Regions from separate parts of the Enterobacter sp. UPMP2060 genome, predicted to be linked through region 4. Evidence: predicted binding sites of a transcription regulator. Region 4 holds the regulator's gene; each other region holds the start of a gene.

Region 1 (3,102 bases), on a different contig from region 4:
GCCAGAGACCGGAATTGAGTGCGCCAGGAAGTGATAAACCGGGAAAGTTAAAATACGGGCGGAGACTTTTGAGGAAAAACGCATTCATTATTGAGTTCATAGTCATTCTTCAATGAAGCCGTAGCGGCAGTGAACTCAGCTTAAAAGAGCCGACGTAAAGGGGGGATAAAAAGCGTCAGGCCCGGCGTAAAGAAAGTATAAAGGCGGTCCTGTTATTTCTCCTTTTTCTGCATATCCAGCAGCTGCTCGGGCGTGACGGCCGGGTAACCCTGCGCGTCTTCCGGCACTTCGTGCATCGCCGGAATCGGAACCAGCGGGCCTAAAAAGCGCGGTTCGCGTTTGAAGATATACAGATCGGCCAGGGCGCCAAAACGGGCGCCGAACTCGCGCACGCGCACGCTCAGCATATCTTTTGGCGACGGCACCGCGTAACACTGCGCCTGAATGCCCATATGCAGCGCGATAAACAGCGCGCGCTCGCAGTGGAAGCGCTGGGTAATGATGATGAAGTCGTTGGTATCGAAGACTTTACGCGTGCGCACGATGGAGTCCAGGGTGCGGAATCCGGCGTAGTCGAGCACGATATCGGCAGGGTCCACGCCCGCGGCAATCAGGTCCTTACGCATCGTCACCGGTTCATTGTAGCTTTGCAGCGCGTTATCGCCGCTCAGCAGCAGGTAGTTCACCTTGCCGCTGTTGTAGGCGTTCAGCGCGCCCTGAATGCGGTAACGGTAATACTGGTTGATCACGCCGGTGCGGTAATACTTGGCGGTGCCGAGCACCACGCCAACCTGACGATAGGGCAGGTCCTGCAGGTCATCAAAGATGTAGGGGGCGGTTTTCCAGCTCATCCAGCGGTCGAGACCCAGCACGATCAACAGCAGTATGCCGACCAGGACAGACAGGCTGTAAAAAACGCGCTTTAACATGGAGATGGCTCGTTCGTGGATGAAATTTAACTCAGGCTACTTTACCCGCCTGGTTAGCGCAAGAAACAGCGACTCAACTGAGGGGTTTTTCAGCAAACTGGCGGGCATTTCTGCCCGCCGGAAGGATTACGCAAGCAGTACGCGGTCAATCGTCGTGCAGCCCAGCGCTTTAAGCGTCGCGGCGGTCGCATCCCACTGAATCAGCGGCGCATCGGCAATTTCTGCCAGAATAGCGCGCTGAATGTCCGGATAGTCATAGCCGTTCAGGCTCAGCAGGTTAAGCGCGCCCTGCAGCGGAGGCAGGGTTGGGTTAAACGCGGCGTTTTCTGCATAGCTGCCGCTAAAGATCCGGCCATCGCGGCACTGCAGCGCCACGCCGCTCGGAGACTTGCTGTACGGCGTGTGGCTTTTGTTGGCCGCGCGAATGGCCGCCTGGCTCAGATCATCGCCGGACAGGGCGTAACCGTGGTCCTGCTCGTCCATCAGCAGCGTTTTGATCTCCAGATCTTTCGGGCCAAACGCGTCAGGCAGATAATCTCCCAGCGTATGCGGCGCGCGGCCCGGCAGGTTGATGCGCAGCTGCAGCCCGCTGTTCAGCTCGTTCATAAACTGACGGCAGTGGCCGCAGGGGGTATAGTTAACGGTAATGGCGCTCAGGGCTTTTTCACCGCGCAGCCAGGCGTGGCTGATGGCGCTCTGCTCGGCGTGAACCGTTTGCTGCATGGTCGCGCCCAGGAACTCCATATTGCCACCGAAGTACCAGGTTCCGCTGACGCCGCGCGCAATGGCCCCGACGTTAAAGTGGGAGAGATCGGCCCGCGCGCAGGCGGCAGCCAGGGGAAGCAGTGCGAAAGCCAGCGCGTCTTCGTCCAGTCCCGTTGCCTGTTTCAGCATCGTGACCTGCTCAGCGGTCAGCAGGGCGGGGAAGTGTGCATCTGCCAGAACGGGAGCCAGGGCTGACTGCAAATTCTCTGCAAGCTGGGCGAAAGCAGCTTGAAAACGTGGGTGCATGGCGTTTGCCTCATAAAGGTTAATGGATCGGTAGTTTACGGAGCCGTCAGGGCTTTATATGTGATCCACTTCTCATTATGTATGCAACTTATGAAATCAAAATGAAATTTGCGCGACGCATCGCAAATTTTAGCCCATCACCGCCAGAATCAGCGGGAAAATGAACGGGGCCAGCAGGGAGGTGATAATCCCGCAGATCACCAGCGCCAGGGAGCTAAACGCCCCTTCCTGATAATCCAGCTCCGCACAGCGGGCAGTGCCCAGGGCGTGGGAAGCTGTTCCCATCGACAGTCCCCGTGCCGCTTTAGTGTGAATACGCATCCCGTTCAGCAGGGTGTGACCAAACACCGCCCCGAGAATACCGACGAAAATGACGCACATCGCGCTGATGGCCGGGATCCCGCCGAGGCTGCCGCCGACCGCCATCGCGATAGGCGTGGTCACCGATTTAGGCAGGATCGATGCCGCAATCTGCGGAGAGGCCCCCATCAACAGCGCTACCGACGTGCCGGTGATCATCGCCACCAGGCTGCCCACAAAACAGATGGTAATGATGGATTTCCAGCGGGCGCGGATCTGATGGAGCTGCTCGTATAAAGGAAAGGCGAGCGCCACAACGGCAGGCTGCAGCAGGTCGTTTAAAATTTTGCTGCCGGCAAAGTAGCGTTCGTAGGGAATGCCGGTGAGAAGCAGGAACGGAATAATTACCACCATCGCCACCAGTAGCGGGTTCAGCAATGGCATTTTGAAGCGTGCGGCAAGCTTGCGCGCGGCGAAGAACACCGCCAGGGTTAACGGCAGCGACCACCAGATATTGGCCATCATTTTTTTGTTTTCTCCCCGACCACGTTACGTTCGCCATGCACCAGATGCGAACTCCAGCTCACCACAAGGAAAACCACCAGCGTACTGACCGCGCAGGAGACCACAATCGGGCCGAACTGGGCCTTGAGCAAATCAAAATACTGCATGACCCCGACGCCGATAGGCACGAAAAGCAGCGCCATATAGCGAATAAGGACGAAGCAGCCGGGATTGACCCATTTTGCGGGCAGGATTTGCAGCGCCAGCAAAACAAAGAGGATCAGCATACCGATAATGCTGCCGGGAATGACGATCGGCAGCAGCGACGCGATGAAAATCCCGGCGTACAGGCAGGCGT
Region 2 (3,102 bases), on a different contig from region 4:
CGCCTGGGTTCTCGAAACCGGCGACGTCATCGCCCTGCCAGCAGTGCATGGAGACGGGCAGACGGTCGAGCTGGCGCAGCGCCTCTTCGACATCCACGCCGACGGCGGCGAAACGCTGTTTAGCCAGGCCCCAGGCTTGTTCTAATTGAGTTGTCATGCGCAAAGCTCCTTAGTCAGTCGGTTTTGCTGAAACTGCTCCCGAAAGCGAGCAATTTCACGGCAGGGATTGGGGGTGAAGGTGGTCAGGCTGGCGTTAGCCGCCACCACCGAACGGAAGTCGTCAACGCTGGAAAGTTCGTCCAGGGTCATCAGCTGAATGCCGATATTCCCGAGCGTGGAGGCCTCCACGGGACCCGCCACCACGGTGATACCGCAGGCATCGGCGCAGAGCTGGTTCAGCAGCTGGTTCTGGCAGCCGCCGCCCACGATATGCAGCTGGCTAAACGGTTTTCCGCGAAGGCTCGCCAGCTCGCTGAGGATGTCGGCATACAGCAGGGCGAGGCTGTCAAAAATGCAGCGCGCCAGTTCTGAAGGGCTCGACGGCACCGGCTGCCCGCCCTCGACGCAGGCGGCCTGAATTTCGGCGCTCATGTGCGCCGGGTTGATAAAGCGGTCATCGTTCGGGTTGATCAGGAACGTACAGGCCTTCAGCTTCTCGGTTTCGGCGATAAGCGCGGGCAGGTCGGTAATGTTCTGCTCTTTCAGCACCCGCTGGAGCAGCCACAGCCCCATGATGTTTTTCAGTACGCGGTAGCGGCCTTCGGCACCGCCTTCGTTGGTAATGTTTGCCGCCATCGCGGCATCGCTGGCGTACGGGGTTTTGCTCTCAAAGCCCATCAGCGACCAGGTGCCGGACGAGAGGTAAGCCGCGTCTTTGCTTGCAAGTGGGGACGCTATTACCGCGCTGGCGGTATCGTGGCTGGCGACGGCAACGACAGGGATTGCGTTCCCCTGGGGGCAAATCCAGTGACCGATCACGTTACCCGGGTGGGTGGGTGTGCCGAACCAGGAAGGCGACGCCCCCGTCCAGGCCAGCAGATGTTCATCCCAGCTATCCGAGTTGATGTTGACCAGCTGTGTGGTGGTGGCGTTGGTATATTCCCAGTTCATGTTGCCGGTCAGGCGATAGCTCAGGTAGTCCGGGATCAGCAGCGCATGGGCCACGTCCGCGACCAGCTCCGGCTGTTGCTCGACCAAAGCACGCAGCTGATAAAGCGTGTTAAACGGCAGAAACTGAATGCCGCTGCGCCCGTAGATGTTGTCCTTGCCAAGCTGGGCGATCGCGTTCGCCATCAGGCCGTCGGTGCGGCTGTCGCGATAAGAAACCGGCAAGCCGACGCGCTCGCCATGGCTATCAAGCAGAACGTAGTCCACGCCCCAGGTATCAATGCCGATGCTGTCGATGCGAATGCCGTCGTTGCAGACGTTGTTAAGACCGGTACGGATCTCCGCCTCCAGGGCATCGATATCCCAGGTATCAAAACCGTCCTGCTTTTGCAGGCAGTTGGCGAAACGGTGCATTTCGCGAAGCGAAAGCGCGTGCTGCTCACGGTCCCAGCTCGCGAGCATTACGCGGCCGCTGGATGCGCCTAAATCGACAGCCACACAATGGCGAAAAGTCATGGTCGGGTCCTTTCTTAAGTCATTAGCGGTGAGTGTAAAAAAGGGAAGAAAAAGTCACCTTCTCACCACTGACAGGCCAAATCTCGCGCTGGCAAGAAAGCAAAGGTGAATGTGAGGACGTTCACAGTTTCCAGCAGTGACGGGATGCTCAGGCAGTGTGACGCTGAGCGCATTTCCCGATCTTTCCCCCTGTTTCTTGAAAAATGGACAGCTTTTGCGAGGTTTACTGCCAAAAATTGAAGGTGAGTGTGGGAGGCCTTAATTACTATTTTGAGAACATTTTTCATTGGTGGGGGCCGTTATGACCGTACTGCACTGCGTGGATTTTTTTCCTTCAGGAGGTTCGCCTGTCGCGATTGAGCCACGGCTTCCTCAGGCTGCGTTCCCGGAGCATCATCATGATTTTCACGAAATTGTGATTGTTGAGCGCGGGACGGGTATTCATGTTTTCAATGGCCAGCCTTATACCATCAGCGGCGGTACGGTGTGCTTCGTGCGCGACCACGACCGGCACCTGTATGAACATACCGACAACCTGTATCTGACGAATGTGCTTTACCGTTCCCCGGACGCGTTCCAGTTTCTTTCGGGGCTGAGCCAGCTGTTGCCCCAGGAGCAAGACGGACACTATCCGTCGCACTGGCGGGTGAATCAGTCCATCCTGCAGCAGGTGCGTCAGCTGGTGAGCCAGATGGAGAAGAGCGAGGACGGGCAGGAGACGCACGCCATTGCCACGCGCGAACTGCTGTTTATGCAGCTTCTGGTGCTGCTGCGCCGCAGCAGCCTGGTGGAAGGGCTGGAAGATAACAACGCGCGCCTGAACCATCTGCTGGCCTGGCTGGAAGATCATTTTGCCGAGGATGTCTGCTGGGAAACCCTTGCGGATGATTTTTCTCTGTCGTTGCGTACCCTGCATCGCCAGCTTAAACAGCACACCGGACTGACGCCGCAACGCTACCTTAACCGTCTGCGCCTGATCAAAGCGCGTCATCTTTTACGTCATACCGACGATAGCGTCACGGATATTGCCTATTGCTGCGGTTTTGGCGACAGCAATCACTTTTCAACGCGGTTTCGCCGGGAATTTAACTGGTCTCCGCGCGATATTCGCCAGGGAAAAGACGCGATGCTTCAGTAACGCGAGGGCAGTCACCGTTTTATTTCCGCAAAAAAGCTAATAGTGTCAGGTTATTCGGCGTAGAGGTCGTGGTGTGGCTGCTCAGTTAATTCTTCGCAAAGATGATTTTTTTGCCTCCGCGAGTCAGGCCGTCACGGTGGCCGATCGCTACCCGCAGGACGTCTTTGCCGAACATACCCACGAGTTTTGCGAGCTGGTGCTGGTTTGGCGCGGTAACGGCCTGCACATCCTCAACGACCGTCCCTACCGCATCACGCGCGGAGACCTGTTCTACATTCGCGCGGATGATAAACACTCCTACGCCTCGGTTAACGACCTGGTGCTGCAAAACGTTATTTACT
Region 3 (3,102 bases), on a different contig from region 4:
CATCAGGCGTTTCCCTTCCGGCTGCGACAGCACGTTATCCACCATCTGGCTTACGGTCTGGGCCGCCAGCGGGACGTCGTGGTCCGGGCAGCGCGGCTCGCCCACGCGGGCATACAGCAGACGCAGGTAGTCATGAATTTCGGTAATGGTACCGACCGTTGAACGCGGGTTATGCGAGGTGGACTTCTGCTCAATAGAGATAGCAGGGGACAACCCTTCAATATGGTCGACATCCGGTTTTTCCATCAGCGACAGGAACTGACGCGCGTACGCAGAGAGCGATTCAACGTAACGACGCTGTCCTTCGGCATACAAAGTGTCGAAAGCCAGTGAGGATTTGCCAGACCCCGAAAGCCCGGTCACGACAATGAGTTTGTCGCGAGGGATTATGAGGTTGATATTCTTGAGATTGTGGGTGCGGGCGCCCCGAACTTCGATCTTATCCATTCACCTTTCCCGGTTGGAACACGGATTGCCTGATTTGTTTGAAGGACAAACGGCTGTCAGAAACGGCTAATTATGACACAATTTGACCTGTTTGAATATACAGTATTGGAATGCATTTTCTGATTGGCTGTGTAACAATGTGGAGTTGCGAGAGAACTCTGGAACGTGCTACGCAACTATCAAAGTGCAGCATGGAAATGGTACACTCGCGCGTTTACACTATTAAGAAACGTATTCAGGAGACACGAACATGGCCAGCAGAGGCGTAAACAAGGTGATTCTCGTCGGTAATCTGGGCCAGGACCCGGAAGTACGCTACATGCCGAGTGGTGGCGCAGTTGCCAACATTACGCTGGCTACTTCCGAATCCTGGCGTGATAAAGCGACCGGTGAGATGAAAGAGCAGACCGAATGGCACCGCGTAGTGCTGTTTGGCAAACTGGCCGAAGTGGCCGGTGAGTATCTGCGTAAAGGTTCTCAGGTCTATATCGAAGGCCAGCTGCGTACCCGCAAATGGACCGATCAGGCCGGCGCTGAGAAGTACACCACAGAAGTCGTGGTCAACGTGGGCGGTACCATGCAGATGCTGGGTGGCCGTCAGGGCGGTGGCGCACCGGCAGGTGGCGGTCAGAGCCAGCAGCAGGGCGGTTGGGGTCAGCCTCAGCAGCCGCAGGGCGGCAACCAGTTCAGCGGCGGCGCACAGTCTCGTCCGCAGCAGCAGTCTGCTCCGGCGCCGTCTAACGAACCGCCAATGGATTTCGACGACGACATTCCGTTCTGATTTCCGCGTGCTGAAAACAAAAAACCCAGACTATCGTCTGGGTTTTTTTATTCCGGAAGGGATCAGGTAATCACCATCGGCCAGTCTGGCGGCGTATGGCTCATTGCCTCAACCATCACCACTTTAATGTTTTCCCAGACGGCAGCGATATCCAGCAGGGTGATGCCAAGCAGACCCGTTGCAAACCAGCAGGCCGCACCCAGCCCCAGCAGGGTGCTGATGACAGCAAGACCTGCATAGTCAGATTTACGAAACTGAATATTCAGCGTGCTGGCTAGAAACATCAGTACCGCACTCAACAAAGGCCAGCGCAGGAGAACCATGCTGGTAGTAATGGTTGCCATAAAACCCATCCTCTATAAAACAGACGAACTGAATGAAACGGTGTTTCTCGTTACAAAATATGTGTGAACTATATCACATTTGTTGATTTATTCGCCAGTGTCTGTGCGATCAAAAAAGAGGATTTTATTCTTCAGAAAAGGCGATTGCGCGGGCTGGTTCTGCCTTCGGCGCACGAGGAGGCGGAGCCACAGCTTGCCGAAAATGCCCTTCGGGCAAGTGGGGATAGCGCAAATTCGGTTTTTATAAGAGGGGCGTTATTCTCCGCCAATACTCAAAATATTGTGGTGTAGGCTGACTATTTATAAATCAACGAACACAATGCCTCAGAGCAAATAGCATAAAATGTCCTGATGAAGTTGTACTTTTTTCATGCTGTCAGACGTTTGGCTTAATCAACGATTGTCTGTTGTGTTATCTTCCCGTCTGCCTGACGGGCTGGATAATTATTTTCCTTAATTGAAACGGAACGAATACTTACAGTTTAACTTACGGGAAAATATTATCGGCATAACGAAATTTAAGATTTTTAATACTAAAAGTCAGTTGCTAACTTCGCATGATTCATGCAACGTAATCACCTGTTTAACAAAGCATCCGGCCTTAAGTACTACAGGCGTACAACATGCAGGGATATAGGGCGGGAAATGAATCGTAGCGCGCGGCGCAAAATGCTCAGGGTGGTAGGGATCATCATGGTAGTTATGCTGCCGGTGATGCTTGCGCTATGGTTTGCCCAACTGCGTGCCGTGTCTGAAACAAGCGCCCAGCTACGCACATTTGCTGAACTGGCTTTAGACAAAACAGAGCTGGTTATTCAACAGGTTGAGCTTGCCAGGGACGAGGCGGTAAAATATCAGGGCGAGCTTTGCACGCCGGGACACCGTCAATATATGCTGAACGTTGTTCGTGGTCGCCTGTTTGTCGCCGATTTAATTTACGCTGAAGGTCAGAATTTTCTTTGTTCGACCGTTTTTACACCGGATCACCCCTACGCCATTCCTGTCGCTAATTACACGCGCAAACCTGACGTCGCTATCTATTATTATCGCGATACCCCATTTTATACTGGCTATAAAATGACATATATGCAGCGCGGAAATTATGTGGTGGTCGTCAATCCGCTTTCATACAGCGAAGTCATGTCCGCGGATCATTCTCTCTCCTGGGGTGTGTACGACACGGTAACCAATGCTTTCTTTTCCGTCAGCCAGAAAGCCAATGTTTCTTTATTAAATTCGATGATTCGGGATAAGGAATCGGTATTTCAAAAAGATAACCGCTTTTATACGATCGTAACATCTCCCAAAAGACCGATTGCGGCCATTGTCTCGACATCAAATAAACGCTTTTATGAAACGCTTTATCACCAGGCGACGTTGACGCTACCGCTGGGCATGATCTGCAGCATTATTATTTTGCTGGTATGGTCGCGTACCCATCGTGAGCTCAATTCGCCGGGGCGCTTACTGCACCGGGCGCTGAACAAACGACAGCTTTGCGTTCACTATCAGCCGATTATTGATATTAAG
Region 4 (3,102 bases):
GGATTGCACGGCGGCGTGGTCACCCCTCAACACGACGTGGCGCGCCACGTGGATCTGCTGGTCGGCGTGGTCCCTATCGTTAACCTGGAGTGGATCCAGAAGCTGACGCGCGACATGAGCGAGCGCGGCCATTCGCGAGAGGCGGTGATGGACTCCGTGGTGCGCTCCATGGAGGATTACATTAACTTCCTGACGCCGCAGTTCTCCCGCACCCATATCAACTTCCAGCGCGTGCCGACGGTGGACACCTCGAACCCGTTTGCCGCTAAAAGCATCCCGTCGCTGGATGAGAGCTTTGTGGTGATCCATTTCCGCAATCTCGAAGGCATTGATTACCCTTGGCTGCTGGCAATGCTGCAGGGCTCGTTTATTTCGCACATGAATACGTTAGTCGTGCCGGGCGGAAAAATGGGGCTGGCGATGGAGCTCATCATGACGCCGCTGGTGGAGCGACTGATGGAAGGGAAGCAGATCGCGTGAGCATGTTCCCTCTCCCTGTGGGAGAGGGTTAGGGTGAGGGCATCAACACGCACGATGCCCCATCAATCACGCCTCGATCACTTCATACGAATGCGTGATTTTTACCGCTTTCTCCAGCATTAACGCCACCGAGCAGTACTTTTCCGCAGACAGGTCCACCGCACGCGAGACCGCCGCGTCTTTCAGCTCTTTACCGGTGACCACAAAGTGCAGGTTAATATGGGTGAACAGGCGTGGCGCCTCTTCGCGACGCTCTGACGTGAGTTTAACCTCACAATCCGTCACGTCATGACGTCCTTTTTGCAGAATCGACACCACATCAATTGCGCTGCATCCGCCTGCCGCCATCAGCACCATTTCCATTGGGCTGGGTGCTTTATCGCCGGAGTTACCGTCCATCAAAATCTGGTGTCCTGACGCGGACTCGCCCAGGAACGTTAAACCTTCAACCCATTTCACGCGCGCTTGCATATTCATTAACTCCAACGTTGCATTTTTGGTGACAGATTACGTGTGCGTTACATTTATCGCAATGGAAGGCGACCTGCATCATGCTGAAGCGAGACACCAGGAGACACGCGGCGAAAGCTATGCTAAAACACTCAGGATGCTACAGTAATACATTGACGTTACACGTGTATGCAGAGGACATCAAACTTTACTGGCTGCGAAACGTTACGGTAGCCGACTTCCCAGGGTATGGGTAAGAATTCGATTGCAACCCCAGAGTCCGGATGCATCTGATGACTCTGGTGACAGCTTATAACAGAGGATAACAGCGCATGGTGCTTGGCAAACCGCAAACAGACCCGACTCTCGAATGGTTCTTGTCTCATTGCCACATTCATAAGTACCCATCGAAGAGCACGCTGATTCACCAGGGTGAAAAAGCGGAAACGTTGTATTACATCGTTAAAGGCTCGGTGGCAGTGCTGATCAAAGATGAAGAAGGGAAAGAGATGATCCTTTCTTATCTGAACCAGGGCGATTTCATCGGTGAACTGGGCCTGTTTGAAGAGGGCCAGGAACGTAGCGCCTGGGTTCGAGCAAAGACAGCATGTGAAGTGGCTGAAATTTCTTACAAGAAGTTCCGTCAGCTGATTCAGGTTAACCCTGACATCCTGATGCGTCTTTCTTCCCAGATGGCGCGCCGTCTGCAGGTCACGTCAGAGAAAGTGGGTAACCTCGCCTTCCTGGACGTTACCGGCCGTATCGCACAAACTCTGCTGAACCTGGCGAAACAGCCAGACGCCATGACCCACCCGGACGGCATGCAAATTAAAATTACCCGTCAGGAAATTGGTCAGATCGTCGGTTGCTCCCGTGAAACAGTGGGCCGTATCCTGAAAATGCTGGAAGATCAAAACCTGATCTCCGCCCACGGTAAAACCATCGTGGTCTACGGAACGCGTTAATTCCGCTTAAACGGCGTGCCATCGCAAGGTGTCACGCCGTTTTTGTCTCTATTCCCCATGTGGCGCAGGCTGATCTATCACCCGGAAGTTAACTACGCACTGCGGCAAACGCTGGTGTTGTGTCTTCCTGTGGCCATAGGCCTGATCCTCGGACATCTTCAACAAGGCCTGCTGTTTTCCCTCGTGCCCGCCTGCTGCAACATTGCCGGTCTGGACACGCCGCATAAGCGCTTTTTCAAACGCCTGATTATCGGTGGCTGCCTGTTTGCCGGGTGTAGCCTCGCCGTACAACTCCTGCTTGCCCGGGATATCCCGCTGCCGCTGATCCTGACCGTGCTGGCGATGACGCTCGGCGTCACGGCGGAAATCAGTTCGCTGCACGCCCGCCTGCTTCCCGCCTCGCTGATTGCGGCCATTTTCACGCTGAGCCTCGCCGGGAACATGCCGGTGTGGGAGCCGCTGCTGATCTACGCCCTGGGGACATTATGGTACGGGCTGTTTAACTGGTTTTGGTTCTGGCTGTGGCGGGAGCAGCCGCTGCGTGAATCCCTGAGCCTGCTCTATGTGCAGCTTGCGGATTACTGCGAAGCCAAATACACCCTGCTCACCCAGCATACCGACCCGGAAAAATCCTTACCGCCGCTGCTGACGCGCCAGCAGAAGGTGGTGGATCTCATAAGCCAGTGCTATCAGCAGCTGCATATGCTCGCCGCCAACAAGAACCACGAGTACAAGCGGCTGCTGCGCACCTTCCAGGTCGGGCTGGATCTACAGGAGCATATCTCCGTAAGCCTTCACCACCCGCAGGAGGTGCAAAAGCTGGTCGAGCGCAGCCACGCCGAAGCGGTGATCCGCTGGAACGCGCAGACCGTATCGGCACGTCTGCGGATCCTGGCCGATGATATTCTCTACCACCGCTACCCGACGCGCTTTAACATGGAAAAACAGCTGGGCGCGCTGGAGAAAATCGCCCGCCAGCATCCCGATAACCCGGTCGGCCAGTTTGCCGCCTGGCACTTCAGCCGCATCGCCCGCGTGTTGCGCACCCAGCGCCCGCTTTATCCCCGCGACCTGATGGCGGATAAGCAAAAACGGCTTCCGCTATTGCCCGCGCTCAAAAGCTATCTTTCTCTTAAATCGTCCGCTCTGCGCAACGCCGCAAGGATTAGCGTGATGCTCAGTACCGCCAGCCTGATGGGCATGGCGC

Evidence for each region. Region 4 encodes CRP, which controls carbon source genes, mostly activating them, when cyclic AMP is high. Its sites were predicted from a motif close to ATGTGANNNNNNTCACAT; they were not measured.
Region 1: the regulator CRP is predicted to act here: its motif matches at 1,999-2,016, upstream of cdd (cytidine deaminase).
Region 2: the regulator CRP is predicted to act here: its motif matches at 1,779-1,796, upstream of rhaS (HTH-type transcriptional activator RhaS).
Region 3: the regulator CRP is predicted to act here: its motif matches at 1,634-1,651, upstream of ACWKXN_RS18360 (YjcB family protein).

Annotation. Positions count from the first base shown of each region.
Region 1 is NZ_JBSKJQ010000002.1:397,940-401,041, forward strand. Features, by position in the region: gene ACWKXN_RS07295 (glutamine synthetase family protein) at 1-88, opposite strand, end outside; gene sanA (outer membrane permeability protein SanA) at 213-929, opposite strand; gene cdd (cytidine deaminase) at 1,056-1,940, opposite strand; gene ACWKXN_RS07310 (CidB/LrgB family autolysis modulator) at 2,070-2,765, opposite strand; gene ACWKXN_RS07315 (CidA/LrgA family protein) at 2,762-3,102, opposite strand, start outside.
Region 2 is NZ_JBSKJQ010000016.1:7,976-11,077, forward strand. Features, by position in the region: gene rhaA (L-rhamnose isomerase) at 1-157, opposite strand, end outside; gene rhaB (rhamnulokinase) at 154-1,623, opposite strand; gene rhaS (HTH-type transcriptional activator RhaS) at 1,925-2,761, shown strand; gene rhaR (HTH-type transcriptional activator RhaR) at 2,835-3,102, shown strand, end outside.
Region 3 is NZ_JBSKJQ010000011.1:47,804-50,905, reverse strand. Features, by position in the region: gene uvrA (excinuclease ABC subunit UvrA) at 1-447, opposite strand, end outside; gene ssb1 (single-stranded DNA-binding protein SSB1) at 698-1,228, shown strand; gene ACWKXN_RS18360 (YjcB family protein) at 1,291-1,572, opposite strand; gene ACWKXN_RS18355 (EAL domain-containing protein) at 2,218-3,102, shown strand, end outside.
Region 4 is NZ_JBSKJQ010000008.1:13,927-17,028, forward strand. Features, by position in the region: gene ACWKXN_RS15895 (phosphoribulokinase) at 1-480, shown strand, start outside; gene ACWKXN_RS15900 (OsmC family protein) at 547-951, opposite strand; gene crp (cAMP-activated global transcriptional regulator CRP) at 1,263-1,895, shown strand; gene ACWKXN_RS15910 (YccS/YhfK family putative transporter) at 1,953-3,102, shown strand, end outside.